4 regions of the Streptomyces sp. NPDC005775 genome follow, and region 4 is predicted to be linked to each of the others. Evidence: riboswitches for the same ligand, from Rfam matches in the RefSeq annotation. Region 4 holds a riboswitch; each other region holds the start of a gene.
What was found. Region 4 has a riboswitch for cobalamin ahead of ACFYPA_RS10020 (ribonucleoside-diphosphate reductase subunit alpha). Riboswitches for the same ligand answer to the same signal wherever they lie in the genome.
Positions count from the first base shown of each region.

Region 1: linked by a shared signal. The riboswitch ahead of ACFYPA_RS01655 (CbtB-domain containing protein) and the one ahead of ACFYPA_RS10020 (ribonucleoside-diphosphate reductase subunit alpha) in region 4 are both predicted to bind cobalamin.
Region 2: linked by a shared signal. The riboswitch ahead of ACFYPA_RS36270 (cobalamin biosynthesis protein) and the one ahead of ACFYPA_RS10020 (ribonucleoside-diphosphate reductase subunit alpha) in region 4 are both predicted to bind cobalamin.
Region 3: linked by a shared signal. The riboswitch ahead of ACFYPA_RS18735 (ABC transporter substrate-binding protein) and the one ahead of ACFYPA_RS10020 (ribonucleoside-diphosphate reductase subunit alpha) in region 4 are both predicted to bind cobalamin.

Region 1 is NZ_JBIAIU010000001.1:372,026-379,003, reverse strand. It holds gene ACFYPA_RS01680 (NAD(P)/FAD-dependent oxidoreductase) at 1-602, shown strand, start outside; gene ACFYPA_RS01675 (gluconokinase) at 706-1,296, shown strand; gene ACFYPA_RS01670 (SDR family oxidoreductase) at 1,520-2,362, shown strand; gene ACFYPA_RS01665 (glycoside hydrolase family 15 protein) at 2,458-4,311, shown strand; gene ACFYPA_RS01660 (histidine phosphatase family protein) at 4,418-5,053, opposite strand; adenosylcobalamin (AdoCbl) riboswitch at 5,178-5,271, shown strand; gene ACFYPA_RS01655 (CbtB-domain containing protein) at 5,317-5,532, shown strand; gene ACFYPA_RS01650 (CbtA family protein) at 5,562-6,350, shown strand; gene ACFYPA_RS01645 (GNAT family N-acetyltransferase) at 6,498-6,978, opposite strand, start outside.
Region 2 is NZ_JBIAIU010000026.1:37,138-44,115, forward strand. It holds gene ACFYPA_RS36250 (hypothetical protein) at 1-512, opposite strand, end outside; gene ACFYPA_RS36255 (class II aldolase/adducin family protein) at 740-1,399, opposite strand; gene ACFYPA_RS36260 (inorganic phosphate transporter) at 1,636-2,898, shown strand; gene ACFYPA_RS36265 (hypothetical protein) at 2,921-3,166, shown strand; cobalamin riboswitch at 3,340-3,471, shown strand; gene ACFYPA_RS36270 (cobalamin biosynthesis protein) at 3,606-4,634, shown strand; gene ACFYPA_RS36275 (cobyric acid synthase) at 4,631-6,172, shown strand; gene cobN (cobaltochelatase subunit CobN) at 6,193-6,978, shown strand, end outside.
Region 3 is NZ_JBIAIU010000007.1:246,135-253,112, reverse strand. It holds gene ACFYPA_RS18750 (PRC and DUF2382 domain-containing protein) at 1-90, shown strand, start outside; gene ACFYPA_RS18745 (ABC transporter ATP-binding protein) at 196-984, opposite strand; gene ACFYPA_RS18740 (iron chelate uptake ABC transporter family permease subunit) at 981-2,024, opposite strand; gene ACFYPA_RS18735 (ABC transporter substrate-binding protein) at 2,093-3,160, opposite strand; cobalamin riboswitch at 3,196-3,383, opposite strand; gene ACFYPA_RS18730 (acyl-CoA dehydrogenase) at 3,844-5,745, opposite strand; gene ACFYPA_RS18725 (hypothetical protein) at 5,912-6,978, shown strand, end outside.
Region 4 is NZ_JBIAIU010000003.1:587,767-594,744, reverse strand. It holds gene ACFYPA_RS10025 (ribonucleotide-diphosphate reductase subunit beta) at 1-450, opposite strand, end outside; gene ACFYPA_RS10020 (ribonucleoside-diphosphate reductase subunit alpha) at 450-2,828, opposite strand; cobalamin riboswitch at 2,968-3,102, opposite strand; gene ACFYPA_RS10015 (GNAT family N-acetyltransferase) at 3,147-3,659, opposite strand; gene mctP (monocarboxylate uptake permease MctP) at 3,777-5,411, opposite strand; gene ACFYPA_RS10005 (DUF3311 domain-containing protein) at 5,408-5,662, opposite strand; gene ACFYPA_RS10000 (GntR family transcriptional regulator) at 5,903-6,667, opposite strand; gene ACFYPA_RS09995 (extracellular solute-binding protein) at 6,973-6,978, shown strand, end outside.

The sequences.
Region 1 (6,978 bases), on a different contig from region 4:
TGGGCCTGGAGACGGTCGGGCTGAAGCCGGGCTCCTGGCTGACCGTCGACGACAGCTGCCAGGTCGAGAACACCCCGTGGCTCTACGCCGTCGGCGACGTCAACCACCGGGCGCTCCTGACCCACCAGGGCAAGTACCAGGCCCGCATCGCGGGCGCGGCGATCGCGGCACGGGCCAAGGACGTCACGTCCCTGGACACGGACCGCTGGGGCGCCCACGCGGCCACCGCCGATCACGCCGCCGTTCCGCAGGTCGTCTTCACCGACCCGGAGGCCGCCTCGGTCGGCCTCACCCTCGCCGAGGCGGAGCAGGCCGGTCACCGGGTCCGGGCCGTCGACCACGATCTGGCAGCGGTCGCGGGCTCCGGCCTGTACGCGGACGGCTACCGGGGCCGGGCCCGCATGATCGTCGACCTGGACCGGGAGATCCTCCTGGGGGTCACCTTCGTGGGCCCGGGCATCGGCGAGCTGCTGCACTCGGCGACCGTCGCGGTCGCGGGAGAGGTCCCACTCGCCCGCCTCTGGCACGCGGTTCCCGCCTACCCCACGATCAGTGAGATCTGGCTCCGGCTGCTGGAGACGTACCGGGACAGCGGAGCGTGAACCGCGTGGGGCCGGCTCGTCCGCCGGCCCGCACCCCGGTGTCCGTCACGGCGGAGGCACGCCTCCTGCGGGCCGCCCCTGCGGGCCGGTCCGAGAGTCTGTGATGTCCGGCCCGCCGGCGGACGAGACCCACGGCGGGGCGGCCGGGCCGGCGCTGGTCGTCGGGATGGCGGGCTCCGGCAAGACCACCGTGGGCCGGCTTCTCGCCGAGCGGCTCGGCTGGATCTACCGGGACGCGGACGATTTCCACTCACCGGACGCCCGCGCCGGGATGGCGGCCGGCCGGGCCCTCACCGACATCGATCGCGGACCCTGGCTCGACGCCATCGCCGCCTGGCTCGACCACGCGATCGCCACGGGGCGGCCGGCGGTGGTGAGCTGTTCCGCTCTCAAGCGCGCCTATCGCGACCGGCTGCTGCGCGGGAGACCCGAGGTACGGCTGGTGTACCTGCACGGCACACCGGAACTGATCGCCGCGCGCCTGGCCGCCAGGCAGGGCCACTTCTTCCCGGCCGGCCTGCTGGAAAGCCAGCTCGCCGACTTCGAGGAGCCGGAGCCGGACGAACATCCGCTGGTGGTGGAGATCGATCAGCCGCCCGAGGCGATCGTCGCCGCGCTCGTCCCGCTGCTGCGCCCCTCCACCGGCTCCGGCCGGCCGGAGGGCGGTCCGCGCAATTCCCGGCCTCCTGGATGATGTGCGCGAGCCCCTTCGGCTGCGACCGTGATGACGGCGACGCGGCTGCTCGGCTGCCGTACGCGAGCCTCCGGGGTTGAGCCGAGGGGGGCGGCCGATCCGCCGGACGGCCCAACAGCGGCCCCCCGGGGCTGCCGACAGGGTCTTCCGGTGGTTGCCTGTAGCCCGCGTGCCGGCCGGAGACGGCCGTACCGGAGCGGGCCAGCGAGGAGACGGAAACGCCATGGATTCCCACGTAGAGGCACCGAAGGCGGCCGCGCTGCCGACCGACCTGCTGAAGGGCCAGACAGCACTGGTGACGGGCGCCAATTCAGGCCTTGGCAAGGCCACCGCCCTCGCCCTCGGCCGGGCGGGGGCCGACGTGATGGTCAACTACGTGAGCGACCGCGAGACGGCGGAGGAAGTGGTCCGGGAGATCTCCTCGTTCGGCGTGCGCGCGGTGGCCCACGAGGCCGATGTCTCGCAGGAGACCCAGGTGGCCGCGATGGTGGACCGCGCGGTCCAGGAATTCGGAACCCTCGACATCCTCGTCGCCAATGCCGGAATGCAGCGCGATGCCCCGTTCACCGAGATGACTCTCGCGCAGTGGCAGAAGGTGCTGGACGTCAACCTGACCGGCCAGTTCCTGTGCGCACGTGCCGCGACCGAGGAGTTCCGCCGGCGCGGAGTGGTTCCCGAGGTGTCCCGGGCGGCCGGAAAGATCATCTGCATGAGCTCGGTGCACCAGGTCATCCCCTGGGCGGGGCACGTGAACTACGCCTCGTCCAAGGGCGGCGTACAGATGATGATGCAGACCCTGGCCCAGGAGCTCGCACCGGAGAAGATCCGGGTGAACGCGGTGGCCCCGGGGGCGATCAGGACTCCCATCAACCGCAGTGCCTGGGAGACGCCGGAGGCCCGCGAGGACCTGCTGCGGCTGATCCCCTATGACCGGATCGGGGATCCCGAGGACATCGCCCACGCCGTCGTCCTGCTCGCGTCCGACCTCATGGACTACGTGGTGGGGACGACGCTCTACGTCGACGGCGGGATGACGCTCTTCCCCGGCTTCGCGACAGGCGGCTGACCTCCACCTCGTCGCCTCCGCGCTTCATTTTCCCGGGAGGACGTCGTCCTGCCCGTCGGCATACGATGAGCAACCGGTGCCGAAAGGGGCGCAAAGTGGATGAATACCCCCTGATCGAGAATCACGGTCTGATCGGTGATCTGCAGACCGCGGCCCTCGTGACCACGGACGCGACGATCGACTGGTTCTGCTGTCCGCGCTTCGATTCACCCAGTGTCTTCGGCGCCCTGCTCGACCGTCGCAAGGGCGGTCACTTCACCGTCAGGCCGGTCGCGGAGACCTACACCAGCAAGCAGCTCTACCATCCCGACACGGCCGTGCTGGTGACGCGTTTCATGACCGAGGCCGGCACCGGTGAGGTGGTGGACTTCATGCCGGTGACCGGAACGACGGCGACGGACCGGCACCGCCTGGTGCGGATGCTGCGCTGCGTCCGGGGCAGCGTGACTTTCGAAGGGGAGATCGCTCCGCGCTTCGACTACGGCCGCCAACCGCACGAGCTGCACATCACGGAGCGCGGGGCGCTGTTCACTTCACCGGACATGAACCTCGCCGTCCACGCGGTCCGCGAGCCCGGGGACGAGCGGCTGCTGAACATCCTCTCGGGTGACAACGATCTGCGCTTCACCCTGACCTTGCGGGCCGGCCAGCAGCGCGGCCTGGTCATCGAGTCGTCCCCCGACGGGCCGCCGCACGAGGTCCCCGTGGCGGAGTTCCAGCAACTCTTCGACGACACCGTCCAGTTCTGGCGCACTTGGCTGGGCCAGTCCACCTACGCGGGCCGGTGGCGGGAAGCGGTGGAACGCTCGGCCGTGACCCTGAAGCTCATGACGTACGCGCCCACCGGCGCCCTGGTGGCCGCCCCCACGGCGGGCCTGCCCGAACAACTGGGCGGAGAGCGCAACTGGGACTACCGGTTCACCTGGATCCGTGACGCGTCGTTCTCCGTGTACGCGTTGCTGGGTCTCGGATTCAGGGAAGAGGCAAGGGCGTTCATCAGCTGGCTGCACGACCGCGTGAAGGAGGAGGCCGGCCACGAGGGCGGCACCGGCCCACTGAACATCATGTACCGCGTGGACGGCTCCTCCGACCTGGTCGAGGAGACCTTGGGTCACTGGGAGGGGTACGGCGGATCGGCCCCGGTTCGCATCGGCAACGGTGCGGCGGGCCAGCTGCAACTGGACATCTACGGTGAGGCGCTCGACAGCATCTACTTCGCGCACCAGCACGGCATGCACCTGGACACCAGGGGCTGGGGCGCGCTGCACACCCTTCTCGACTGGCTGGTCGATCACTGGGACCAGCCCGGTGAGGGGCTGTGGGAGACCCGCGGCGGCAAGAAGGACTTCACCTATGGCCGCGTCATGTCCTGGGTCGCCTTCGACCGCGCCGTCCGCATCGCCTACGACGACGGCCGCCCCGCGGCCCGCGGCCGCTGGGTGGACGCGCGGGACACGATCTACCAGCAGGTGCTGAACCGGGGCTGGAACCCGGAGAAGCAGGCCTTCGTCCAGCACTACGGCGACGACGTGCTCGACTCGTCCCTGCTGCGCATGCCGACGGTCGGCTTCATCACGCCGGACGATCCGATGTGGACGACCACGCTGGACGCGATGGAACACGAGCTGGTCAGCGACAGCCTCGTCTACCGCTACAACCCCGAGGCATCACCCGACGGCCTGCGCGGTTCGGAGGGAACGTTCTCCCTGTGCACGTTCATGTACGTCGACGCCCTGGCGCGGGCCGGACGCGTCGACCAGGCCCGGCTGGTCCTGGAGAAGATGCTCACCTACGCCAACCATCTGGGCCTGTACTCGGAGGAGATCGCCCTGACGGGTCAACAACTGGGCAACTTCCCACAGGCGTTCACTCATCTCGCCCTGATCGACGCCGCCATCACCCTGGACGCGAGGCTCAACGCGGCACGCGGGGGCGCGGGCAGGGTGTGAAGACGCCGGTTGTTCCCGCTTACGTCGTCCCCACTAGGAGCGCGCCCCCCCGGCCCGTACGGTGCCCGCTCCTCCCGATGCTCCCGCTCCTCCCGCGCCGAAATCGTCAGATGCTCGCTTCCGCACCGAGTGGCCGGCCGCAACGCAAGTTCCACCGCCCCGACCTGCCGCTGAGCTCCGTCACCGTCAGCGGGGCCACGTCCAGCCGCCAGAATGCCTGCGGCGGGAGGCCCAACGCATGGACGACCGCGGCCCGGACCACGCCGGGCTCGACCACTCCCAGGACCCGGCCCACATCCTTCCCGCCCGCACCGGACTCGGCCACTTCCTCCCGGACCTGACCGGAAGTCGCTCCGTGCAGGGAGTCGAGCCAAGCGCCCACGCGGGCGCACAGCTCCCGCAGTGACTCGCCGCCGTGCGGAGCGGCCGACGGGTCCGCCAGCCAGGCCGCCACCCCGTCCGGCTCGTCCACGCTCACCTCGGCCAGTCGTGCGCCGGACCAGCGTCCCATCTCCCAGTCCCGCAGGGCGTGTTCGGCGTCGGGGCGCAGGCCGAGGGCCTTCGCGGTCGCGGTGCAGCGCCGGGACGGACCGCTCAACCACCGGTCCGCGGCGGGCACCGAGCCGGCGGCAGCCCGTGCCTGGGCGAGCCCGGAGCCGTCGAGGGGTGCGTCGCCCGCGAACCGGGCCTCGCGCAGGGCGGCGTTCATACCCGGTGAGACCAACATCACCCGTACCGTCATTCCCGCTCTCAACTCCCTGAACTATGGCCACGTTGCCATGCACACCTTGGCATCCGGGGCCTTCCGGCCGATCCACGGGCACCATGGCGGCTCTCCCGCCCAGGCGGTATGGTCGCGACGACATGACGAGGGTGTGACGGAAGTCCGGTGAGAATCCGGCACGGTCGCGCCACTGTGAACCCGTACGTGTGCGGGAAGTCAGACCCAGCACCTTCGTCTCAGGCACCACGATCGGGACGCGTGTTCCCTCAGGAGGTTCTGCCATGGCACAGACTGCTGCCCCCGCCACGGTCTCACCCGCCATCACCCCCATCTCGCTGAAGGCCATCGCCCCTTGGGCGGTCTTCTTCGGCGTCCTCATGCTGATCCTGCTGTACTTCGTCGGCGCGGAGCAGGGCGCCACCGCGCTCATCTCCGGCGAAGGCGTGCACGAGTGGGTCCACGACGGACGCCACCTCCTCGGTTTCCCCTGCCACTGATCCATCCGGCTGATCCAGGGGAATCCCTCATGAACTCCATATCTGTCAGAGCTCTGCTGGTCCGCGGCATGCTGGCCGGTCTCGTCGCGGGTGCGCTCGCACTCGTGGTGGCCTACTTCCTCGGGGAGTCGCGCGTCGACGCGGCCATCGCCCTCGAAGAGGCGCACAGCCACAGCCACAGCCACGACCACGGCGGCGGCGAGGAACTCGTCAGCCGGGGCATGCAGGCCACCGGGGGCCTCGCCACCGGTGTACTCGTCTTCGGCGTCGCCGTCGGCGGCATCGCCGCACTCGTCTTCTGTTACGCCCTCGGCCGGTTGGGGCGGTTCGGCCCCCGGGCGACGGCTGCCCTGATCGCGGGAGCGGCCCTGCTGACGGTGTACATCGTGCCGTTCCTGAAGTACCCGGCCAATCCGCCGGCGGTCGGCGAAGCGGACACCATCGGCCGGCGCACCGCGTTGTTCTTCCTGATGGTCGCGCTCAGCGTCCTGCTGGCCGTGGCCGCCGTCATTCTCGGAAGACGGCTCGCTCCGCGCCTGGGCAACTGGAACGCCACCATCGCTGCCGCCACCGGCTATGTGCTGGTGACCGGCCTCGCCTACGCCTTCCTGCCCTCGTTCGACGAGGTCGGGAAGGACTTCCCGGCTTCTCTGCTCTGGGAGTTCAGACTGGCCACGCTCGCGGTGCAGGTCACACTCTGGACCACTTTCGGGCTGGTCTTCGGTTATCTCACCGAACGCCTGCTGGTGCCGGGGCCGGATGTGGCTGCGGCAACGGACGGCACGATGAGCCGGCCCGCCACCACCGCCGCAGGCTGACTCCGGGAGCCGTCACGGCCCTGACAGGCCGGCGCGGAGCGGCGTGACGTGGGCGGCAGGACGGTGCGAGCCGCGTCCACGGCACGTATGGAGCCCGCCGGGGTGACCCCGGCGGGCTCCATACGTGTGCGGGAGCAGTCCGCTGCCTCACTCCTCGGCGGCGGGCCCGTCCCAGTCGATCCGATAGTGCTTCAGCGAGGCGTCCTCCTGCACCAGGCGCATGCCTGCCGCGGTCATGACGTGCTGGGAGGCGATGTTGTCGAGGTCGGTGTCGCCGTGGACGCAGGCGATGCCCCGGTCGCGGGTGAAGCGCAGCAGCCCGCGAAGCGCCTCGGAGGCGTATCCCTGTCCTCGTGCCGACTCCACGAGGCCGTACCCGATCGTGACGTGTCCGTTCTCGTCGGGCGCCCCGTGGAACCCTGCCCCGCCGATCAGCAGCCCGTCCTCACGCCGCCGTATCGCGTACGGACCGTAGGGGCTCGGGTCGCCCGTGTCGGCGCAGGTCTCCAGGAACCGCTGGGCCGCCCTCATCTCGCCCGGTGAGGGATAACCGGGAGCCCAGCGCGCACCGTCGGCGGGCCGGCCCGACGCCACCTGCCCGGCTTCCACAGCGGTCATCGGGCTCAGG
Region 2 (6,978 bases), on a different contig from region 4:
GGGTGTTCCCGGGTGGTGCCGAGGCCGTGCACGGTGATGACCCAGGTGTCACGGGGGCCCGGCACGAACCAGGCGGGCAGGCTGCCGAGCTCGGCGGGGATCGCCACCTCGCGGAACTCGAGGCCGAGAGCCGTGCCCGGGTCGCCGCTGTGGAGCTCCGGCGTGATGCGGACCTTGGCTCCGGGGCGCAGGATGCCGTGGTTCACGCGTTCCAGTCGGCGTACGACGGTGTCGGCGGCCTGGTGGGCCTGGTCGATCACCGGCCCCACGACTGCGTGGACACCGTCACCCACCAGCCCGTAGGTGCCTGGCCGTAGCGAGGTGAAGGACCGGGTCAGGGTGACCTGCCCGGCGGCCGTCGCATGCACGGTCAGTCTGCGGTCGGCGGGGAGGGGGCGTCCGGACGGCGTCTTGAGGGCGACGTCGCCGGCGTACCGGCCGGCCGCGACCGCTGCCGCGCCGACGCCCAGGACGGTGGTGACGGCAGCTGCCGTTGCTGTAGCGGGGCGCACGGCTTCAGTGTCGTGGTCCCGGCCGCTTACGGCCAGTGGGCGGGGCCGTCCGGTGAGTCGGCCGGGGCGGGAGGGGCTCGGGGGCGGCCTGGCGACCTCAGGTTTCACACCGGTTCCGGGTGGTGCCGGACCAGGGTTGCGCGGGCGCCCGCGTCCGGCCGGCTCCCCGGCTCCGCGCGGGGCCCGGGGCGCGGCCCTCACCGGTCCCGATGGCCGCGAGGCTGCCTTCAGTGGGGCTGCCCGTAGCCCTTCAGCGCTTCCCCGACCTCACTCAGCTGCTCCGGCGTGAGCAGGGCCGGGGTGCGGCCGGGTACGGAGCTCGCGGTGAGCCAGAGGCGGCACAGCCATTCGAGCTGGGCGGTGCGGTCGTACGCCTGGTCGAGGTCGGCGCCGTAGGTGACCGTGCCGTGGTTGCCCAGCAGGCAGCCGCTGCGGTCACGCAGGGCCGCGAGCATGTTTTCGGCCAGCTCGTCCGTGCCGTAGCGGGCATAGGCGGCGACCCGGACGGGGCCGCCCAGCATCGCGGCGGCGTAGTGGACCGACGGCACCTCGGCGACCAGCGTGGAGACGGCGGTGGCGTGCACCGCGTGGGTGTGCACGACGGCGGCCGCGTCGGTGTTCCGGTACACCGCGAGATGGAGCGGGAGTTCGCTGGTGGGAGCCAAGGTGCCGAGGACCTGGTTTCCCTCCAGATCGACTCCGGTGAGGTCCTCGGGACGGAGCCGGCCGTACGGCACTCCGCTCGGGGTGACCAGCACCGTCCCGCCGACCCGGGCCGACACGTTGCCCGACGTCCCCACGACCAGACCCTCGACAGCCGTCCTGCGGGCGGTGGCGACGACCGCATCCCAGGCTTGTCCGATCGATTCGCGCCACTCACTGCTCATACGAAGATCCTTTCAACGGATGAGCGACCCACCGTCGCCCGTCCCGCGAAGGCCCGCCCGAACCCAGGATTCCGGGCCCACACCGGCCCGTGCCGAAATCCCGCTGTCACCCGGCGGACGAAAAGGGCGACGGCACTCCGGTTGGGGTCACCGCAACGCCCTGCCCAGTTCATCTTCCGTTCACTCAGATTGCCTACGGTCCACGTGCCACTGACGTCGAACGATTGCCTGGGTAAATGGAACACATCACGCTGCTGCTCGCGATTGTGATCGTGACAGCTCTAGTGTTCGATTTCACGAACGGTTTCCACGACACCGCCAACGCGATGGCCACCACCATCTCGACCGGCGCACTCAAACCCAAGACAGCGGTGGCCATGTCCGCCGTTCTCAACCTCGTAGGCGCGTTCCTGTCGGTGGAGGTCGCCAAGACGATCTCCGGCGGGATCATCAACGAAGACGGGCTCAGAACCGAGGTCATCTTCGCGGCGCTCGTCGGCGCCATCCTCTGGAATCTGCTGACCTGGCTGGTCGGCCTGCCGTCCAGCTCCTCCCACGCACTGTTCGGCGGCCTGATAGGCGCCGCGGTGATGTCCGCGGGCTGGTCGTCGGTCGACGGCGGCACCGTCGTCACCAAGGTGCTGCTCCCCGCGGTCGCCGCACCGGTCGTCGCCGGGATCGCCGCGCTCCTGGCCACCAAGCTGACGTACCGCATCGGCGGGAAGGTCACGGGCGGCGCCCAGGAGAAGGCCACCGCGAAGGGGTACCGCGCCGGCCAGATCGCCTCGGCCGGGCTCGTGTCGCTCGCGCACGGCACCAACGACGCGCAGAAGACCATGGGCATCATCACGCTCGCCCTGGTCACCGGCGGCGTCCTCTCCCCCGGCTCCAACCCGCCGGTCTGGGTCATCGTGTGCGCCGGTCTCGCCATCGCACTCGGCACCTACCTGGGCGGCTGGCGCATCATCCGCACCATGGGCAGCGGCCTGACCGAGCTGAAGCCCCCGCAGGGCTTCGCCGCCCAGACCAGTGCGGCCACCGTCATCCTGGCCTCCTCGCACCTCGGCTTCTCCCTCTCCACCACCCAGTCGTGCTCCGGTGCCGTCATGGGCGCGGGACTCGGCCGCAAGGGCGGCGTGGTCCGCTGGTCCACCGCCACCCGGATGTTCGTCGCCTGGGGCCTGACCCTGCCGGCCGCCGGGCTGGTCGGTGCGGGCGCGGAGTTCCTCACCAAGCAGGGCACCTGGGGTGTCGTGGTCGTCGCGGCGCTGTTGATCGCGGGCTCCGCTGCGATCTGGGTGCTGTCCCGCCGCAAGCCCGTCGGGCACGGGGACGTCGCCCCTGCCGGTGAGGACGCCGAGCCCGCGGGCGTCGTCACCACCGCCATCGCGGCCGTCAGCCCGCCGCCCACCGCGGCGGCCCGGACCCACGACCTCATGGCCACCATCCCGGCCCCCGCCGGGCCGGTCGCCGACCCGGCCCGACCCGCCACGGTCTAAGAGCCTTCGGTAAGGACAGATCATGCACATCGACTGGGCAGCCCTCGGCACCGTCTTCGGCGTCTCCCTCGTCGCCACCATCGCGCTCGTGGGCCTCTTCACCCTCGGCATCGTCGGCCTCTCCAAACAGCCGGAACCGGCCGCGCAGGGCGAGTCCGCGGGCGGTGCGGCGGGCGGTTCGCTCATGGCGGCCCGGGCCGGCGCGTACGTCTGCTTCGGGCTGTGCGCCGCGGCCGTGGCCTACGGCATCTATCTGATCGTCGCCTGAGAGGTCACCCGACAGCCTCTGAGCCCCACCACTCCCACCCGCATCGGGCCGGACGCACCTCGTGCGCGTCCGGCCCGATGTGCGTCTCAGCACACTGCGCCGCCGCAGGTCAACGGCGAGTTGACGGGTGTTCGCGGGGCGTGGTGGACTGCCGGAGCCATTACGGCGACAGCAGAGGAAGCCGGTGCGAATCCGGCGCGGTCCCGCCACTGTCACCGGGGAGCAGTCCCCCACCACGGAAGTCACGGTCCACGCAAGCGGACTGGAAGGCCGGGGGAACTGCGGATCCGGAAGCCAGGAGACTCTCGTCGCCGTCACGTCGAACCAGGGCGCGGACCCTGAGTGAGGACATATCGCCATGCCCGGCTGCCGTGCGTCCGTCCCTGTGCAACTCACCACAGGTCCCCAGGTCCTTCGAGGCGCAACGGCCGGCTGAACCGTGCGTGCCGATCGCATCTTCGCGTACGGCGCCACGGCCGGTCTGATCGGCGATCTGCTGCTCGGTGACCCCCGCAGGGGGCACCCGGTCGCCGCCTTCGGGCGGGCCGCGGCAGACGTCGAACGCCGTCTGTGGCGCGACCACCGCGGGTGGGGCGCACTCCACACCCTGGTCTGCGCCGGAGGCGCCGCCGGGGGTGCCGCGCTGGCCGCCCGTGCACTGCGCCGCCACCCTGCCGCGTCCGTCGCCCTGACCGCGGCCGCCACCTGGTCCGTCGTCGGCGGGACGTCGCTGGGCCGAGAGGCCCGGTCGATCGGCGCCGCCCTGACCGCCGGGGACCTCGAACTGGCCCGGGAGCGGCTGCCGCGTCTGTGCGGCCGCGACCCGCAGTTCCTGGACGGCCCGCAGATCGCGCGCGCCGTCGTGGAGTCCGTCGCCGAGAACACCTCGGACGCCGTGGTCGGCGCCCTGGTGTGGGGTGCGCTGGGCGGGGTGCCCGGACTCGTCGGGTTCCGGGCCGCCAACACGCTCGACGCGATGGTCGGTCACAAGTCGCCCCGCTACCGGCGTTACGGCTGGGCCTCGGCCCGCCTCGACGACCTCGCGGGCTGGCCGGGCGCCCGGCTGACGGCCCTGCTCGCCGTGGCCGCCGGGGGGCGGCCACGGGGCGCCGTCCGGGCCTGGCGGGCGGACGCGGCCCAGCACCCGAGCCCCAACGCGGGCCCGGTGGAGGCCTCCTTCGCGGGGGCGCTCGGCGTGCGGCTCGGCGGGACGCTCGCCTACGGCGGCCGGGTCGAGCACCGCCCCGTACTCAACGGGGAGACGGGCCGCGCGGTGGAGCCCGAGGACATCGAACGGGCCGTACGGCTGTCGCGCCGGGTCAGTGCGCTGGCCCTCGGCGTGAGCGTCGCGGCCCGGCTGGGCGCGGGGTCGGCGGCACGACGGATCGCGGGAGCACGCTCTCCGAGCGCCCCCGTCACAGCACTTCGTACCGCGGCACCTCGAATCTCAGGACGGAGACCGACATGAGCGGCGGACTGCTGGTCGCCGGGACCACCTCGGACGCGGGCAAGAGCGTCGTCACGGCGGGCATCTGCCGCTGGCTGGTGCGCCGGGGCGTGAAGGTCGCGCCGTTCAAGGCGCAGAACATGTCACTCAACTCCTTCGTCACCCGTGAGGGCGCCGAGATCGGCCGCGCCCAGGCCATGCAGGCCCAGGCAGCCCGGGTGGAGCCGACCGCCCTGATGAATCCGGTGCTGCTCAAGCCCGGCAGCGACCGCTCCAGCCAGGTCGTCCTGATGGGGCGTCCGGTCGGCGAGATGAGCGCACGCGGCTACCACGGCGGCCGGCAGGAGTCGCTCCTGTCCACCGTCGTGGACTGCCTGGAGCAGCTTCGGGGCACGTATGACGCCGTGATCTGCGAGGGGGCGGGCAGCCCGGCCGAGATCAATCTGCGGCGCACGGACATCGTGAACATGGGCATCGCACGGGCGGCGCGCTTCCCGGTGGTGGTCGTCGGCGACATCGACCGCGGCGGGGTCTTCGCCTCGTTCTTCGGTACGACGGCGCTGCTCTCGGCCGAGGACCAGGCGCTGATCGCCGGCTATCTGGTCAACAAGTTCCGCGGCGACGTGTCGCTGCTGGAGCCCGGCCTGGACATGCTGCGGGACCTGACGGGACGTCCGACGTACGGGGTGCTGCCGTTCGCCCACGGCCTCGGCATCGACGAGGAGGACGGTCTGCGGGTCTCGCTGCGCGGCACCGTACGCGAGTCGGTGCTCGCACCGCCGCACGGCGAGGACATCCTGCGCATCGCCGTGTGCGCCGTGCCGCTGATGTCCAACTTCACCGACGTGGACGCGCTGGCCGCCGAACCGGGCGTCGTCGTACGGTTCGTGGACCGCGCCGAGGAACTCCACGACGCCGACCTCGTCATCGTGCCCGGCACCCGCGGCACCGTGAAGGCGCTCGCCTGGCTGCGCGAGCGCGGTCTCGCCGACGCCCTGCTGCGACGCGCCGCCGAGGGCCGTCCGGTCCTCGGCATCTGCGGCGGCTACCAGATCCTCGGCGAACGCATCGAGGACGACGTGGAGTCGCGCGCGGGGACGGTCGAGGGGCTCGGACTGCTGCCCGTCCGCATCCGGTTCGACCGGGAGAAGACCCTCGCCCGGCCGGTCGGCGAGGCGCTCGGCGCCCCGGTCGAGGGGTACGAGATCCACCACGGCGTCGCCGACGTGCGCGGCGGCGAGCCGTTCCTCACCGACGGGCGGGGCGAGCGCCTCGACGGCTGCCGCACCGGCGCCGTGTGGGGCACCCACTGGCACGGCTCACTGGAGAGCGACGTCTTCCGCCGCCGCTTCCTGACCGAGGTCGCGAGCGCTGCCGGCCGCCGTTTCGTGCCCGCCCCCGACACCTGTTTCGCCGGCCTGCGGGAGGAACAGCTCGACCGCCTCGGCGACCTGATCGAAGAACACGCGGACACCGATGCGCTGTGGCGACTCATCGAGTCGGGCGCACCGGCAGGACTTCCCTTCATCGCCCCCGGAGCACCTGGAGCACGCGCATGAACGCCCCACCGACCGCCCCGCTGAGCACCGTGCTGCTGCTGTCCACCGCCGACACCGACCTCCTCGCCGCGCGTGCCTCGGGCGCGCCGTACCGGATCGGCAACCCGGCCCGCATCGACGCCCGGGACGAACTGCCCGCGCTGATCGAGGGCTCCTCCGTCGCCGTCGTCCGACTCCTGGGCGGCAAGCGCGCCTGGGAGGACGGCCTCGCCGTCCTGAAGGCGTCCGGCATCCCGACCGTGCTGCTCGGCGGTGAGAGCGTGCCGGACGCGGAGCTGATGGCCGAGTCGTCCGCCCCGGCGGGCGTCGTCGCCGAGGCGCTGCGCTACCTGGTGGAGGGCGGCCCGGGGAACCTCGTCGAGCTGGCCCGCTTCCTCTGCGACACCGTCCTGCTGACCGGGCACGGGTTCGCCGAACCGCAGGCGATGCCCGAGTGGGGCCTGCACGGCGGCCGTACGTTCACCGAGGGCCGCCCGACCGTCGGCGTGCTCTTCTACCGGGCGCACCACCTCTCCGGCAACACCTCGTTCGTCGACGTGCTGTGCGACGCCATCGAGGCGCGCGGCGCCAACGCCCTTCCCGTGTACTGCGGTTCGCTGCGCGGCGCGGACGCCGGGCTGTACGAGCTCCTCGGCCGGGCCGACGCCCTGGTCGCCACGGTGCTCGCGGCCGGCGGAACCCGCGCGTCGGACGCCTCCGCCGGGGGCGACGACGAGGCCTGGGACATCGGCGCGCTCGCCGACCTGAACGTGCCGGTGCTGCAAGGGCTCTGCCTCACCTCCTCGCGCGCCGCCTGGGAGGCGTCG
Region 3 (6,978 bases), on a different contig from region 4:
ATCGACTACGCGGACGGCACCACCAAGAGCGGCAAGGACATGGGTGGCAAGGACATGGGCGGCGAATCCGGCCGGGGACGGCGCCGCTGACCCGCGGCACACCCCTGCGGACGGCCGTACCGCACAGGAGAGGGGCGGGCCCCGCACCGGGGCCCGCCCCTCTCGGCTCGCAACGGCCCGGCGTCCGCAGGGGTGTCAGGGGCGCCCCGGACAGAAGCGCACCGAAGGCCGCCCCTCGGGACCGTCCGGTGTCACGACGGCGCGCACCCGGTAGACATCGGCGATGAGCGCCTCGGTGATCACCTCGGCGGGGGTGCCGCCCGCGACGACGCGTCCCTCGTCCATCACCACGATCCGGTCGCAGAACATCGCGGCCAGGTTGAGGTCGTGCAGGGCGACGACGGCGGTCAGGGGCAACGAGGCGACCAGCGACAGCAGTTCGAGCTGGTGCTGGATGTCCAGGTGATTGGTCGGTTCGTCCAGCAGGAGTTCCCGCGGCTGCTGGGCGAGCGCCCGGGCGATCTGGACGCGCTGGCGCTCGCCGCCCGAGAGCGTGTGCCAGGACTGGTCGCGGCGTGCGGCGAGACCGGTCCGTTCCAGGGCCCCGTGCACCGCCTCCTCGTCCATCGCCGTCGGCGCCGACCAGGCGCGGCGGTGCGGGATGCGGCCCAGGCGTACGACGTCCACGACGCTCAGCTCGACCTGCGTGACGGCGTGCTGGTCGACCATCGCGACGCGCCTGGCGACGGTGCGGCGGCCGACGGCGACGAGCGGATCGTCGTCGAGGGTGACCGTTCCGGCGTCCGGGGCCAGGACTCCGGCCAGTATCCGCAGCAGGGTGGACTTCCCGGAGCCGTTCGGGCCGATCAGCCCGATGGTCGCGCCGGGCGGTGGAGCGAGGGAGACCCCGTCCAGGATGAGGCGGCCGCCCGCCTCCCGGCTGACCCGCTCGGCCCGCAGCCCCCCGGGGGCGGTCCGGGTCATGGGGTCCGCCGGGTGCGGTAGAGGACCAGCACGAAGGCGGGGACCCCGATCAGCGCGGTGACGACTCCCACCGGAACCTCCTGCGGGTCGAGTACGGTCCGGGCGAGGGTGTCGACCCACACCAGGAAAACGGCCCCGGCCAGTGCGGTGACCGGCAGCAGCCTGCGGTGCCCGGAGCCGGAGAGCGCACGGGCCGCGTGCGGCAGGACCAGACCGACGAAGCCGATGGCACCGGCCGAACTGACGAGGGCGGCCGTCAGCAGCGCGGTCGTGCACAGCAGGACGATGCGGGTACGGCCGACGTGGACACCGAGGGTGGCCGCCGCGTCCTGGCCGAAGGCGAAGGCATCGAGCGTACGGGCATGGCCGAGGCAGATCAGCAACGTCACGACGAGCACGGCGGAGCAGATCCACACATCGCTCCAGCCGACGCCGCCGAGCGAGCCCAGCAGCCAGAACAGCACCCCGCGGGTCTGCTCGGCGTCGGCGGCGGTCATCACGACGAAGGAGGTGAGCGCGGAGAAGAGCTGCATGGCCGCGACCCCGGACAGGACGACCCGGTCGGTACTGCCGCCGAGGGTATGGCTGAGCAGCATGACGAGGGCGAAGGAGCACAGCGCCCCGATGAACGCCCCCGCCGAGAGGGAGACCGCTCCCCCGCCGACGCCGAGGACGACCACCACCACCGCACCGGTCGAGGCCCCGGAGGAGACCCCGAGGACGAACGGGTCGGCGAGCGGGTTGCGCAGCAGCGACTGCATGACGGTGCCGCAGACGGCGAGCCCGGCACCGCAGACCGCAGCGAGCAGGGTGCGCGGCATGCGCAGGTTCCAGATGATGCCGTCCCGGATCGGGCTGAGCCGGGACTCACCGGCACCGAAGTGGGCGGCCACCGTGGACCAGACGTCGGCGACGGAGATCCGGGCGGGGCCGATGGTGACGGCGAGGGCGATGGACAGGGCGAGCAGCAGCACGCCCCCGGCCCACAGGAGTCCGCCCCGGATGCCCCGGACACCCCGGATGCCCCTGACACCCCGTATACCTCGGATGCCGGACCGGGCGTCCACACCCGCGTCCTCGCGCGGCGCCGCGGCCTGTTCGGTGTCCGTCACCCCGCGAGTCCGAAGGTGCGCAGACCGGCGGCGACGCGCTCCACGCCCTCGACGGTCCGGATGGTGGGGTTCATGGCCTGGCCGCTGAGCAGCACGTAGCGCTTGTGCCGGACGGCGTCCATGTTCTTCGTGACGGGGTCGGACTCCAGGAAGGCGATCTTCTTCGCGGCGCTCTCGGCGGTCTGCGACTTGCGGGTCAGATCGCCGATGACCAGCACGTCCGGGTTGCGGTCGGCGACGGTCTCCCAGTTGATCTGCGGCCATTCCTCGTGGGTGTCGTCGAAGGCGTTCCGCGCCCCGAGTTCCCGGGTGATGATGCCGGGCGCTCCGCAGCAGCCGGCCAGGTACGGGGCCTCGGAGTTGGCGAACCAGTACATGAGGGAGGCTCCGGAGGCGTCCATGCCCCCGGTCGCCTTCCGTATGCGGGCGCGCAGCACGGCGACGAGCTTCTCGCCGCGCTCGGGGACACCGAACACCTTCGCCATCTCGCGCACTTCGGTGTAGACGCTGTCCATGGTCAGGGCGCCGGTGCGGACGCCGTCGCCGTCCTTGCTGTTGTCCTTGGCGGTGCAGTCGGCGGGCGAGACGTAGGTGGGGACGCCGAGCCTCTCGAACTGCTCGCGGGGAGCGACACCACCCTTGGCGAGGGTCGACTCGAAGGAGGCGCTGACGAAGTCGGGCTCCTGATCCAGGACCTTCTCCGACGAGGGGCGGTTGTCGGAGATCCTCGGGACGCCGGCGTTGGCCTTCTCCAGGCCCTTCAGTACCGGGTCGGTCCAGGTGGCGGTGGCGGCGATCCGGTCGGCGAGGCCGAGCGACAGCAGGATCTCGGCCGATCCCTGGTCGACCGGGACGGCACGTCGGGGAGCCGCTTCCACGGTGACGGTCCGCCCGCAGTTCTTCAGTGTGACCGGATAGCCGTCGGCTGCCGTCGGTTCGGCGGTGGTGCTGTCCCTGCCGCCGCCGCAGGCCGTCAGCAGGAGCAGGGCGGCGGTGAGCAGGGCGGCGTTGCGGGCGCGGCCGGTTATGGGCGGCACGGAGTACCTCGGCGTCTCTGGGCCCATGCGCGGGACCCGGTGTACGGAGTTCCGCGGCCCGGTACCGGACCACGGGTGCCAGCAGGTCTTCGGACTCGGGTTCATGCGGACGGGACGCCTTCCCGGGAAACCGTGCGTCTCCCAGTGGCCGTGGCCCCGCCCGTCCCCCTCACCGCTGCGCGTCAGTTCCGGATTCGCACCGGATTCCCTGACCCCTACGTGGAGTTCGACTGGCTCGGGCACGCTACCACGAGCCTCCGCGCAGCTCAGCGGCGGTACGCGGCGGTGGAGCGGCCGGGGGGGGGGGGCCCCCCCCCCCCCCCCCCCCCGGGGGCCCGCCGCCCCCCCCCCCCCGCCCCCCCCCCCCCGCCCCCCCCCCCCCCCCCCCGGGGGGGCGCGCCCCCCCCCCCCCCCGCCCGGGCGGGCGGGGGGGGCCCCCCCCCCGGGGGGGGGGGGGGGGGGGGGGGGGGGGGGGGGCGGGGGGGGGGGCCCCCCCCCCCCCCCCCGGGCGCCGGGGAGTCCGGACGACCCCCGCCCCGGTCACCCCTTGCGGCGAACCGATTCGCCACCGTCGGTGGGCGGCCCCTGACACCACCGTGAGAGCGCGGCGGCTGTGCCCCAGAAGGCCGGCAGGACGACACGGAGGCCCAGGCGCTGGGCCGCGTCCGCCGCCCGGCGCGGCACAGCGGCTGCCCGGCGCGGTGCACCCGTCATCGCGCGCCCCCCGCGGGTTCCCGGTCCGCGGCAGTGTGCCAGGAGGCGCCCGGGTCGTCGTACGCGTCGGTGTAGTGGGCTCCGGCGATGGGCCAGTCGGCGAGCAGTTCCCCGGGCAGCGCGAAGGACGCGGCCAGTTCCGGGAGGTGGCGGCTCACCGCGGCGACGAGCTGCTCGGTGGCATCGGTCAGCCCGTCGACCTGACCGGCGGTCAGGTGACCGGCGGCGAGCAGGTCTCCGCTGTTGTGCGCGACCCAGCGCAGCGCGAACAGCCGGGCCAGATCACCCAGCCGCTCGCGGGCCGCACCGCCGGGCAGGGTCGCGAGCGCCTTCTCGTACGCGTGGGCCGCCTGCCGGTACGCATGGGCCTCGACTCCGCGCAGCGCGGGGCCGGATGCCGCGTTCCACCGCTCCAGCGGGCCGCCGTGCGGCACCTGCGCCATCCGTGCGGCCGCCCGGTCGAACCAGATCCGCTCCACCTGGTCCAGGAGCCGGCCGAGGAACGGGAGGTCGGTGAGGTCGCCGCTCGGGGGGCCGTCGGCCCGCTCCTCCTGCGGGGCCCGTGCCGCGTCGAGGAGCAGTCCGGCGGCCGCCCGGGAGTGGATGGCCAGATTGTCACCCTCCGCGGTGATGGCGCCCTCGATCCCGGTGACGAGTTCGGTCATGCCGTTGTTCTCCAGCAGCCCCTGTGCGCCGCACCGTTCGCGGCACTCGACGATCACGGAGCGGGCCTGCCAGGTGATCCAGCCCTTCGCGATGTCGACCAGCCGCTCGGCCGGCTCACGCTCCGCGGGCGGCCGTGCGGCGGCCTTCTCCCACCGGTCGAGGACGTGGCGGTGCAGCAGGCTCATCGCGAAGACGGTGGCCATGGCCTCGGCGAGGGGGCCGTGGTGGCTGCGGTGGTCGATCACCGGCACCGGCGGGGCCGAGCGGCCCCCCGAGACGAAGCGGTGGCCTCCGTAGCGGACGGCGACGGCCAGCGTGGCGCGGGCGGAGCCCACCGCACTGGCGCTCATGCAGATACGGCCCGTGGTGACCCGTCCGATCGAGGCGAGGAAACGGCGCCTGCGCCCCTCGGTCTCGCTGCGGAACACCCCGTCGTCGCCGACCCGCCCCTGCGCGCCGCCGAGCAATGCCCCCCGGCCCACGAAGACCTGGTCGAAGGAGGTCAGACAGTGGTCGACCGGACTGCCCATCCGTGCCGGAAGCCGGCGCACCCGGATGCCGGGCAGGGCCCGGGACGCGTCCGTGAGCGGCACCAGCAGCAGGAAGACCCCCTGGTCGGCGCCGTCGACGATCAGCCGGGCGGCGACGAGTCCCGACTTGGGGCCGCCCGCGGGGCTGGTGTTGGGCATGAACTTCTGCGCACCGGCGTGCGGGGTGTGCAGCACGAACCCGTCCCGGCCGGGGTCGTAGGTGGCGGTCGTCTCCACGGCTGCCGCGTCGTTGCCGTGCGCCACCTCCGTACAGAGGAAGGTGCCGATGCGTCGCAGCCGGAGGAAGTCCGACAGATCACGGGGACCGTCCGCGTCATGGTCCAGCAGGCTGCCGAGGAAGAGGTTGTAGTGAATGCCCGCGACCGTGGCGAGCGCCGGGTCCACCGGGGCGAGCCACTCGTGCAGGGCGGCCATGGCACGGGGGTCGGCGGCCGGGCGGGCGGCGCTGTCCAGTGCGTTGTTGAGCGTGCGCAGCCGTGCGTGGGCCAGGGCGAGGCGCTCGTCGGGGGTGGGCCCGGGAGGCGGCCAGAGCGGCCGGCGGAACGGCTCGGTAGCCACGAGCCGTCGCCAGAAGCCGTGCTCGCGGCGGGCGTCCGGGCCGAGGAGCACGGCGCTGAGCGGACCGGCGACCGGCCCGGTTCCGGCTTCCGAGTGATCGGCACTGTCGAAAATGGTGTTCATAAAAGCGGGAACGATCAGGATTCGTCCAGGACACCCCCAGGATGCGGCGTCCCGGCGATCTCCCTCTCCCGGCGAGGCGCGCCACCGCCACCGCGCCACCGGTGCCCGTCACCCGTATGCAGCAATCCGCCGCGCTGCGCGGGCGGACAGGACATCCCCTTGGGTCATGGAACGGCACCCCGATGAACCAACGGCAGCCGACGAGCAGGCCGAACTGGAAGCCCTGCGTGCCCGGGTGGAGCAACTGGAGACCCGCGGCCCGGCCCACTCCCGGCCGCGCCTGCGCTCGTTCTTCGCCGTCCTGCTGATCCTGGTGGCGGCCGTGCTCACCCCGCTGAGCATCCTGTCGAGCTGGGCGAGCGACGTCGCCGGGGACACGGACCGCTATGTGGACACGATGGAGCCGCTGGCCTCGGACCCCGATGTGCAGGCGGCGGTGACCAATCGTGTCACCGCCGTCGTCATGACCCATCTGAACATCGACGCACTGCTGGCGGACGTGGCGCCCGCCGACCGCCCGGTCGTCGACAAGGCGCTCGGGAAGCTCGGCGACCCGCTCACCGCGGGCGTCACCGACTTCGTGCACGGCACGGTGGAGCGTTTCGTCACCAGCGACGCCTTCGAGCGGGTGTGGAGCAACCTCAACAGGCAGGCCCACGCCTCCGTCGTGAAGGCCCTGACCGGTGAGGGCGGCGGCGCGGTGAAGCTGAGCGGCGACACCGTCACCCTGGACCTCGCCCCGGTCATCGACCGGGTGAAACAGCGCCTCGTGGAACGCGGCCTGAAGGTCGCCGAAAGGATTCCCGAGATCCACACCGACTTCACGCTCCTGACCTCGGACTCGGTGGGCAAGGCGAAGAAGGGGTTCCGGGCGCTCGAACTCCTCGGCTTCTGGCTTCCCGTGTTCACGCTGGTGGTGGCGGCAGGCGGGGTGCTGCTCGCGGTACGCCGCCGGCGGGCGCTGGTCACCGCCGCGCTGGCCGTGGCGGTGGGTGCCGCGCTGCTCGGTCTCGGGCTGTGGGCGGGGCGCGCGTTCTATCTCGACAGTCTTCCCCCGGACGTCTCGCAGCCGGCGGCGGCGGCGGTGTTCGACACGCTGGCCGGATATCTGCGCGCCGGCATCCGGCTGGTGGTGACCGTCGGCGTGGTGGTGGCGCTCGCGGCCTGGCTCACGGGCCGGGGCCGCGCGGCGAGACGGGTGACGGCGATGTGGAGCGGCGGCATCGGGGCCGT
Region 4 (6,978 bases):
CATCCACCGGAAGCAGAACTGCGCCTTCTCGCGGATCGACGGGATCTCCTCGACCGCGTCGAACGCGGCCGCCCGGTCGTCCGGATCGGGCAGATAGGTGTCCAGCAGCGTCAGGTAGAACTGGACGTGCACGGCCTCCTCGAAGAGCTGCCGCGACAGGTACAGCCGCGCCTCGGGAGAGTTGATGTGCTTGTACAGCGTCAGCACGAGGTTGTTCGAGACGATCGAGTCACCGGTCGCGAAGAACGCCACCAGCCGTCCGATCAGGTGCTGCTCGGCGGGCGACATCTTGGCGAGGTCCGCCACGTCGGAGTGGAGGTCGACCTCCTCCACGTGCCAGGTGTTCTTGATCGCGTCCCGGTAGCGCTCGTAGAAGTCCGGGTAGCGCATCGGCCGCAGGGTCAGTTCGAAGCCCGGGTCCAGCAGGTTCTTGTTCTTGTCGGTGCTCATTACTGGCAGGCCTCGCAGGACTCGGGGTTCTCGAGCGAGCAGGCGATCGCGTCCGCGTCGGGTGCGGCAGCCTGCTCGGGGATCGGGGCGGCGGACGCCGCACGGGCGATCCGGGTCGCCGGGCGGGAGCGCAGGTAGTACGTCGTCTTCAGCCCCTGCTTCCAGGCGTACGCGTACATCGAGGAGAGCTTGCCGATCGTCGGCGTCTCCAGGAACAGGTTCAGCGACTGGCTCTGGTCGAGGAACGGCGTACGGGCCGCCGCCATGTCGATCAGTCCGCGCTGCGGGATCTCCCACGCGGTGCGGTACAGCGCCCGCACCTCCTCGGGGATCCACGCGAAGCCCTGCACGGAGCCGCTCGCCTCGCGCAGCGCCTCACGGGTCCGCGCGTCCCACACGCCGAGCTTCTTCAGTTCGTCCACCAGATAGGCGTTGACCTGGAGGAACTCGCCGCTGAGCGTCTCGCGCTTGAAGAGGTTCGAGACCTGCGGCTCGATGCACTCGTACACGCCCGCGATCGAGGCGATCGTCGCCGTCGGCGCGATGGCCAGCAGCAGCGAGTTGCGCATCCCGGTCTTCGCGACGCGGGCGCGCAGGGCGTCCCAGCGCTCCGGCCAGTTCAGCTCGGTGTCGTAGTGGTCCGGGTGCAGCACACCGCGGGCGGCACGCGTCTCGGACCAGGCGGGGAGGGGGCCCGAGCGCTCGGCGAGGTCGCAGGACGCCTCGTACGCGGCGAGCATGATCCGCTCGGAGATCTTCGTCGACAGGGCGCGGGCCTCGGGGGAGTCGAACGGCAGCCGCAGCTGGAAGAAGACGTCCTGGAGACCCATCGCGCCCAGACCCACCGGCCGCCAGCGGGCGTTGGACCGGCCGGCCTGCTCGGTCGGGTAGAAGTTGATGTCCACGACCCGGTCGAGGAACGTCACGGCGGTACGGACGGTGGCGTCCAGACGCTCCCAGTCGATGGTGCCGTGGGAGACGAAGGCGCCGAGGTTGACCGACCCGAGGTTGCAGACGGCCGTCTCGCCGTCGTCGGTGACCTCCAGGATCTCGGTGCACAGGTTCGAGGAGTGCACGACGCGGCCCGGCTCGGCGGTCTGGTTCGCGGTCCGGTTGGAGGCGTCCTTGAACGTCATCCAGCCCTGGCCGGTCTGGGCGAGGGTCCGCATCATCCGGCCGTACAGCTCACGGGCGGGCATGGTCTTGCGCGCCAGGCCCTTGGCCTCGGCCGCCCGGTAGGCGGCGGCGAACGCGTCGCCCCACAGGTCGACCAGTTCGGGCACGTCGGCGGGGGAGAACAGCGACCAGGTACCGTCCGCGTCCACCCGGCGCATGAACTCGTCGGGGATCCAGTGCGCCAGGTTGAGGTTGTGCGTACGCCGCTGGTCCTCGCCCGTGTTGTCGCGCAGCTCCAGGAACTCCTCGATGTCCGCGTGCCACGTCTCCAGGTAGACGGCGGCGGCGCCCTTGCGCCGGCCGCCCTGGTTGACCGCGGCGACGGAGGCGTCGAGCGTCTTCAGGAACGGGACGATGCCGTTGGAGTGCCCGTTGGTGCCGCGGATCAGCGAACCGCGGGCGCGGATGCGGGAGTACGAGAGGCCGATGCCGCCCGCGTGCTTGGACAGGCGCGCCACCTGGTGGTAGCGGTCGTAGATGGAGTCCAGCTCGTCCAGCGGGGAGTCCAGCAGGTAGCAGGAGGACATCTGCGGGTGCCGGGTGCCGGAGTTGAAGAGCGTGGGGGAGGAGGGCAGGTAGTCCAGCCGGCTCATCAGCCCGTACAGCGCGGCGACCTCGTCCAGGGCGCGCTCGGAGGTGTCCTCGGCGAGACCGGAGGCGACGCGCAGCATGAAGTGCTGCGGGGTCTCGATGACCTGACGGGTGAGCGGGTGGCGCAGCAGGTAACGGCTGTGCAGGGTACGCAGGCCGAAGTAGCCGAAGCGGTCGTCGGCGCCGTCGGCGAGCGACCGCCCGACGATCGCGTCCAGGGCGGCCGCGTGCAGGGTGACGAACGCGGCGGTGCGGTCCGCGATCAGGCCCTCGCGGTGGCCGACGGCGACCGAGGCGGAGAAGGACGTCGCGCCCTGCCCGGCCGCCTCGTCCGCGATGGAGCGGGTGAGGAGGCGGGCGGCGAGCCGGGAGTAGGCGGGGTCCTCGGAGATCAGGCCCGCGGCGGCCTCGGTGGCCAGCGAGCGCAGCTCCGCCTCGTCCGACCGGGCGTTGCGGCCGCGCAGCGCCGCTGCGGCGACGCGTCCGGGGTCGGTGTCGGGCAGATCGGCGGTGAGGTCGGTCAGGGTCCGCAGCAGTGCGGTGCCCGGTCCGTCGCTCGTGGTTCCCGTTGACTCGGCCGCTGTAACCGGATCGGCTGGCGCGATGGTCACGTGGTGCTCTCCCTCGCTCGGCTCTGGGCCTGGCGGGAGTCGGGGGCAGCCGGGCGGAGCGGGACCCGGCGGGGCGGCGCACCGTGCGGCGTCCACCGGCCCATCCACGAGGCCCGGACGTCTGGGCATCCGGATCGGTCGAGCCGGATGCGCTGTCGGCAGGACCTCGGACTCGTGGGTGCACAAAAGCACACCGAACACACCGTTGCGGGACAGTTCCGGATTTGCACCGGATTTCCCTGCGGCGACAGCAGCCATGAGCATACATGTGGGGGCTGCTGGATGCGGCAGCCCCCACATGTTGTGTCGTGCTCGCTCCTACGCCGGAGAGCGCAGCTCCAGACGGTACGTCAGCAGCTTCAGGTCGTCGATGGGGCTCCAGTCCCTTTCGGGGGTCCGTACGAAGCCGAGGCGCCCGTAGATCCGGTGCGCCCCGAACATCCCCGGCTGCGTCGACAGGACGATCCCCGTGACGCCCGTGGTGCCCCGTGCGCGGTCGATGCAGGCCCGTACAAGAGCCTCGCCCGCCCCGGCACCCCGGGCCTCGCGGGAGACCGCCAGCATCCGGAATTCGGCCTCGTCGGCCGTGGCGATGTCGCACCACGGGTTGCCCGGCGGGGCGTAGGTGACCCCGCCCAGGACGCGGCCCCCGGCGTCGGCGGCCACCAGCACCTCGGCCTCGGCTGCCCGGCGGGGCACGTCGCGCAGCCGCACCAGGTACGGATCGTCGGCGCCGTAGTCCAGGAGCCCGTCGCCGAGATAGGCCTCGGCGGTGATCTCGCCGAGGAGTGCGTGCTCGGCGGGCTCGACCGGCCGGATCGATATGTCCATGGGCGTAAGTCTGCCGCATGCGGTGGCCGGATCCCCAAGAGGTTTTCCGCGGGACGCGCGAACGGGCCGCCGTACCCCTGACGCAGGAGTGCGGCGGCCCGTTCGCGCGGTCGACGGTCAGTGACCGCCCGGCGCACCGGCGGTCGCCGGCGGGAGTTCCGTCTTCACGCCGGGGTCGCCCGCGTCCGCGGTGTAGTCGCCCGGAGAGGTCTCGTCGATCCCCGCGGGCGCCTTCACGGCGTTCAGGACGAAGGTCAGGACGACGACCACGACGACGTTCAGCACGAAGGCCGTCAGGCCGATGTAGCCGATCTCGCCGAGGCCCGGGATCTCCTTGGAGGACCCGCCGAAGTGCTTCTGGGACGGGCTGGCGACCCCGTACGCGGCGAGCGTCCCGTACAGCATGCCGACCGCCCAGCCCGCGAGCAGCGCCCAGCGGTGGAACCACCGGGTGAACAGCCCGCCGACCAGGGCAGGCATCGTCTGGAGGATCCAGATTCCGCCGAGCAGCTGGAAGTTGATCGCGACCGTCTTGTCCATGGTGAGGACGAAGGCGAGCGCGCCGACCTTCACCAGCAGCGACACCAGCTTGGAGACCTTGGTCTCCTGCGCGGGTGTCGCGTCGGGCTTCAGGAAGTCCTTGTAGATGTTGCGGGTGAACAGGTTCGCCGCGGCGATCGACATGATCGCGGCGGGAACCAGCGCGCCGATGCCGATGGCGGCGAAGGCCACGCCCGCGAACCAGTCGGGGAACATGTTCTCGAACAGCTGCGGGATCGCCAGCTGGCCGTTGTCCACCTTGACGCCGGCGGCGATCGCCATGAAGCCGAGGAGCGCGAGCAGCCCCAGCATCAGGGAGTACAGCGGCAGGATCGTCGTGTTGCGGCGGATCACGTTGCGGCTGCGGCTGGACAGCGTCGCCGTGATCGAGTGCGGATACATGAAGAGCGCCAGTGCCGACCCGAGCGCCAGGGTGGCGTACCCCCAGTGGCCCGCCTCGCCGGGCGCGAGTCCGGCCACCGGTTTGCCGGCCGCCTCGTTCTTCGCCGAGAAGGCCTCGCCCGCCTTGGCGAAGATGTCGTCGAAGCCGCCGAGCTTGATCGGGATGTAGATGATCGCCACGGCGATGACCAGGTAGATCAGCCCGTCCTTGACGAACGCGATCAGCGCGGGGGCGCGCAGCCCGGAGGAGTACGTGTAGGCCGCGAGCACCGCGAACGCGATCAGCAGCGGCAGGTCCTTGATGAACCAGTGCGTGTTCTCGCCGCCGCCGACGCCCATCACGTCCAGCACCGCCTGGATGCCGACGAGTTGCAGCGCGATGTACGGCATCGTGGCGAGGATGCCGGTGACGGCGACCGCCAGCGACAGCCCCTTGGAACCGAAGCGGCCGCGGACGAAGTCCGAGGTGGTGACGTAGCCGTGCTTGTGCGACACCGACCACAGGCGCGGCAGGAAGGTGAAGATCAGCGGGTACACCAGGATGGTGTAGGGCACCGCGAAGAAGCCGGCCGCGCCCGCCGCGTAGATCGCCGCAGGTACGGCGACGAAGGTGTACGCGGTGTAGAGGTCGCCGCCGAGCAGGAACCAGGTGACCCAGGTGCCGAACGACCTGCCGCCCAGCCCCCATTCGTCGAGGCTGGCCTCGTTCTCGGCCTTGCGCCAGCGGGCGGCCATGAAGCCGACGACGGTGACGGCCAGGAAGAAGAAGATGAAGACGCCGAGTGCGACGCCGTTCACGCCGTCCTTCATGCTGACGCACCCCCCTTGCGGGCGCGCTGGTCACGCTGCCACAGCTTGTACGCGATCATCGTGAGCGCCGTGGAGATCAGCACCCAGAGCATCTGGTACCAGTAGAAGAACGGGATGCCGATGAAGGTCGGGTCGACCTTGGCGTACGAACTCACCCAGAGCATCGCCACGAACGGCGCGATGAGACACAGGGCGATGACCACCCTCATGGGTGTGACGGTGGGTGGCTTTCCTTCTGGTTCTTCCGCCATAACGGCGACTCCGTCCCCTCGCTGATCACCTGTTGTAACGGGCACGAAATCTAGGCGAGGGTTCCGGCCACCGTCACCCCCTGTCCGCATTGCGGTCCGGCAACGGTCCTGTGGCCTCGGATGGTTGGTCGGAATGCGGTAAATATCCGTGGGTTGGTCCGGACCATAAGGGCCGGAGTGACGAACAGCCCCCGTGGGCACGCTTCCACGGGGGCTGTTCGACGGGTCCGGTGGCCGGCTTCAGTCCAGCGGACGCTTCAGGCGGGCCACGAACTTGTAGCGGTCGCCCCGGTAGACCGAGCGGACCCACTCGACCGGCTCGCCCTGTCCGTCCAGCGAGTGCCGGGACAGCATGAGCATCGGCAGTCCCACGTCCGTACCGAGCAGGCCGGCCTCGCGCGGGGTGGCCAGGGAGGTCTCGATGGTCTCCTCGGCCTCGGCCAGCCGCACGTCGTACACCTCGGCCAGGGCCGTGTAGAGGGACGTGTACTTCACCAGTGAACGCCGCAGCGCGGGAAAGCGTTTGGCCGAGAGGTGGGTGGTCTCGATCGCCATCGGCTCACCGCTCGCCAGGCGCAGGCGCTCGATCCGCAGCACGCGCCCGCCCGCGGTGATGTCGAGCAGCCCGGCGAGGGTGTCGTCGGCCGTCACATAGCCGATGTCCAGTAGCTGGGACGTCGGTTCCAGCCCCTGGGCGCGCATGTCCTCGGTGTACGAGGTGAGCTGCAGGGCCTGCGAGACCTTCGGCTTCGCGACGAAGGTGCCCTTGCCCTGGATGCGCTCCAACCGGCCCTCGACGACCAGTTCCTGGAGTGCCTGGCGCACGGTGGTGCGCGAGGTGTCGAACTCGGCGGCCAGGGTGCGCTCCGGGGGCACAGGCGTGCCCGGCGGCATCGTGTCCGTCATGTCGAGCAGATGTCGCTTCAGCCGGTAGTACTTCGGGACGCGTGCGGTACGCGTGTTCGCGCCCGTCTCGTTCCCCGTACTGCCCCCGTCGGCACCCATGGCCCGCCTTCCCGACTGCTGCGTTGCTGCCGTCACCGGCTCCTCCGTCTGTCGCGGCTCACATGGTGGCACGGTCCGGTCACGGCTCGTCGCCCTCCCTCAGGTGTCGGTCCTATAACGGACGCGAGTGCACTTCTTATACACCCTTGACACCCCTAAAGGTCTAGGCCAAGCTCCCGGTACTGGTCTAAACCATTAAAGACCAGGTCCCAGCCCCACGGGCAGTACCCGTCGCATTCAATCGTGCGACGGAGGGCGTTCTCGGGTGGTGGGGGGAATTCTCTTGCATCCCTGAGGAGGGTGTCGTGAAG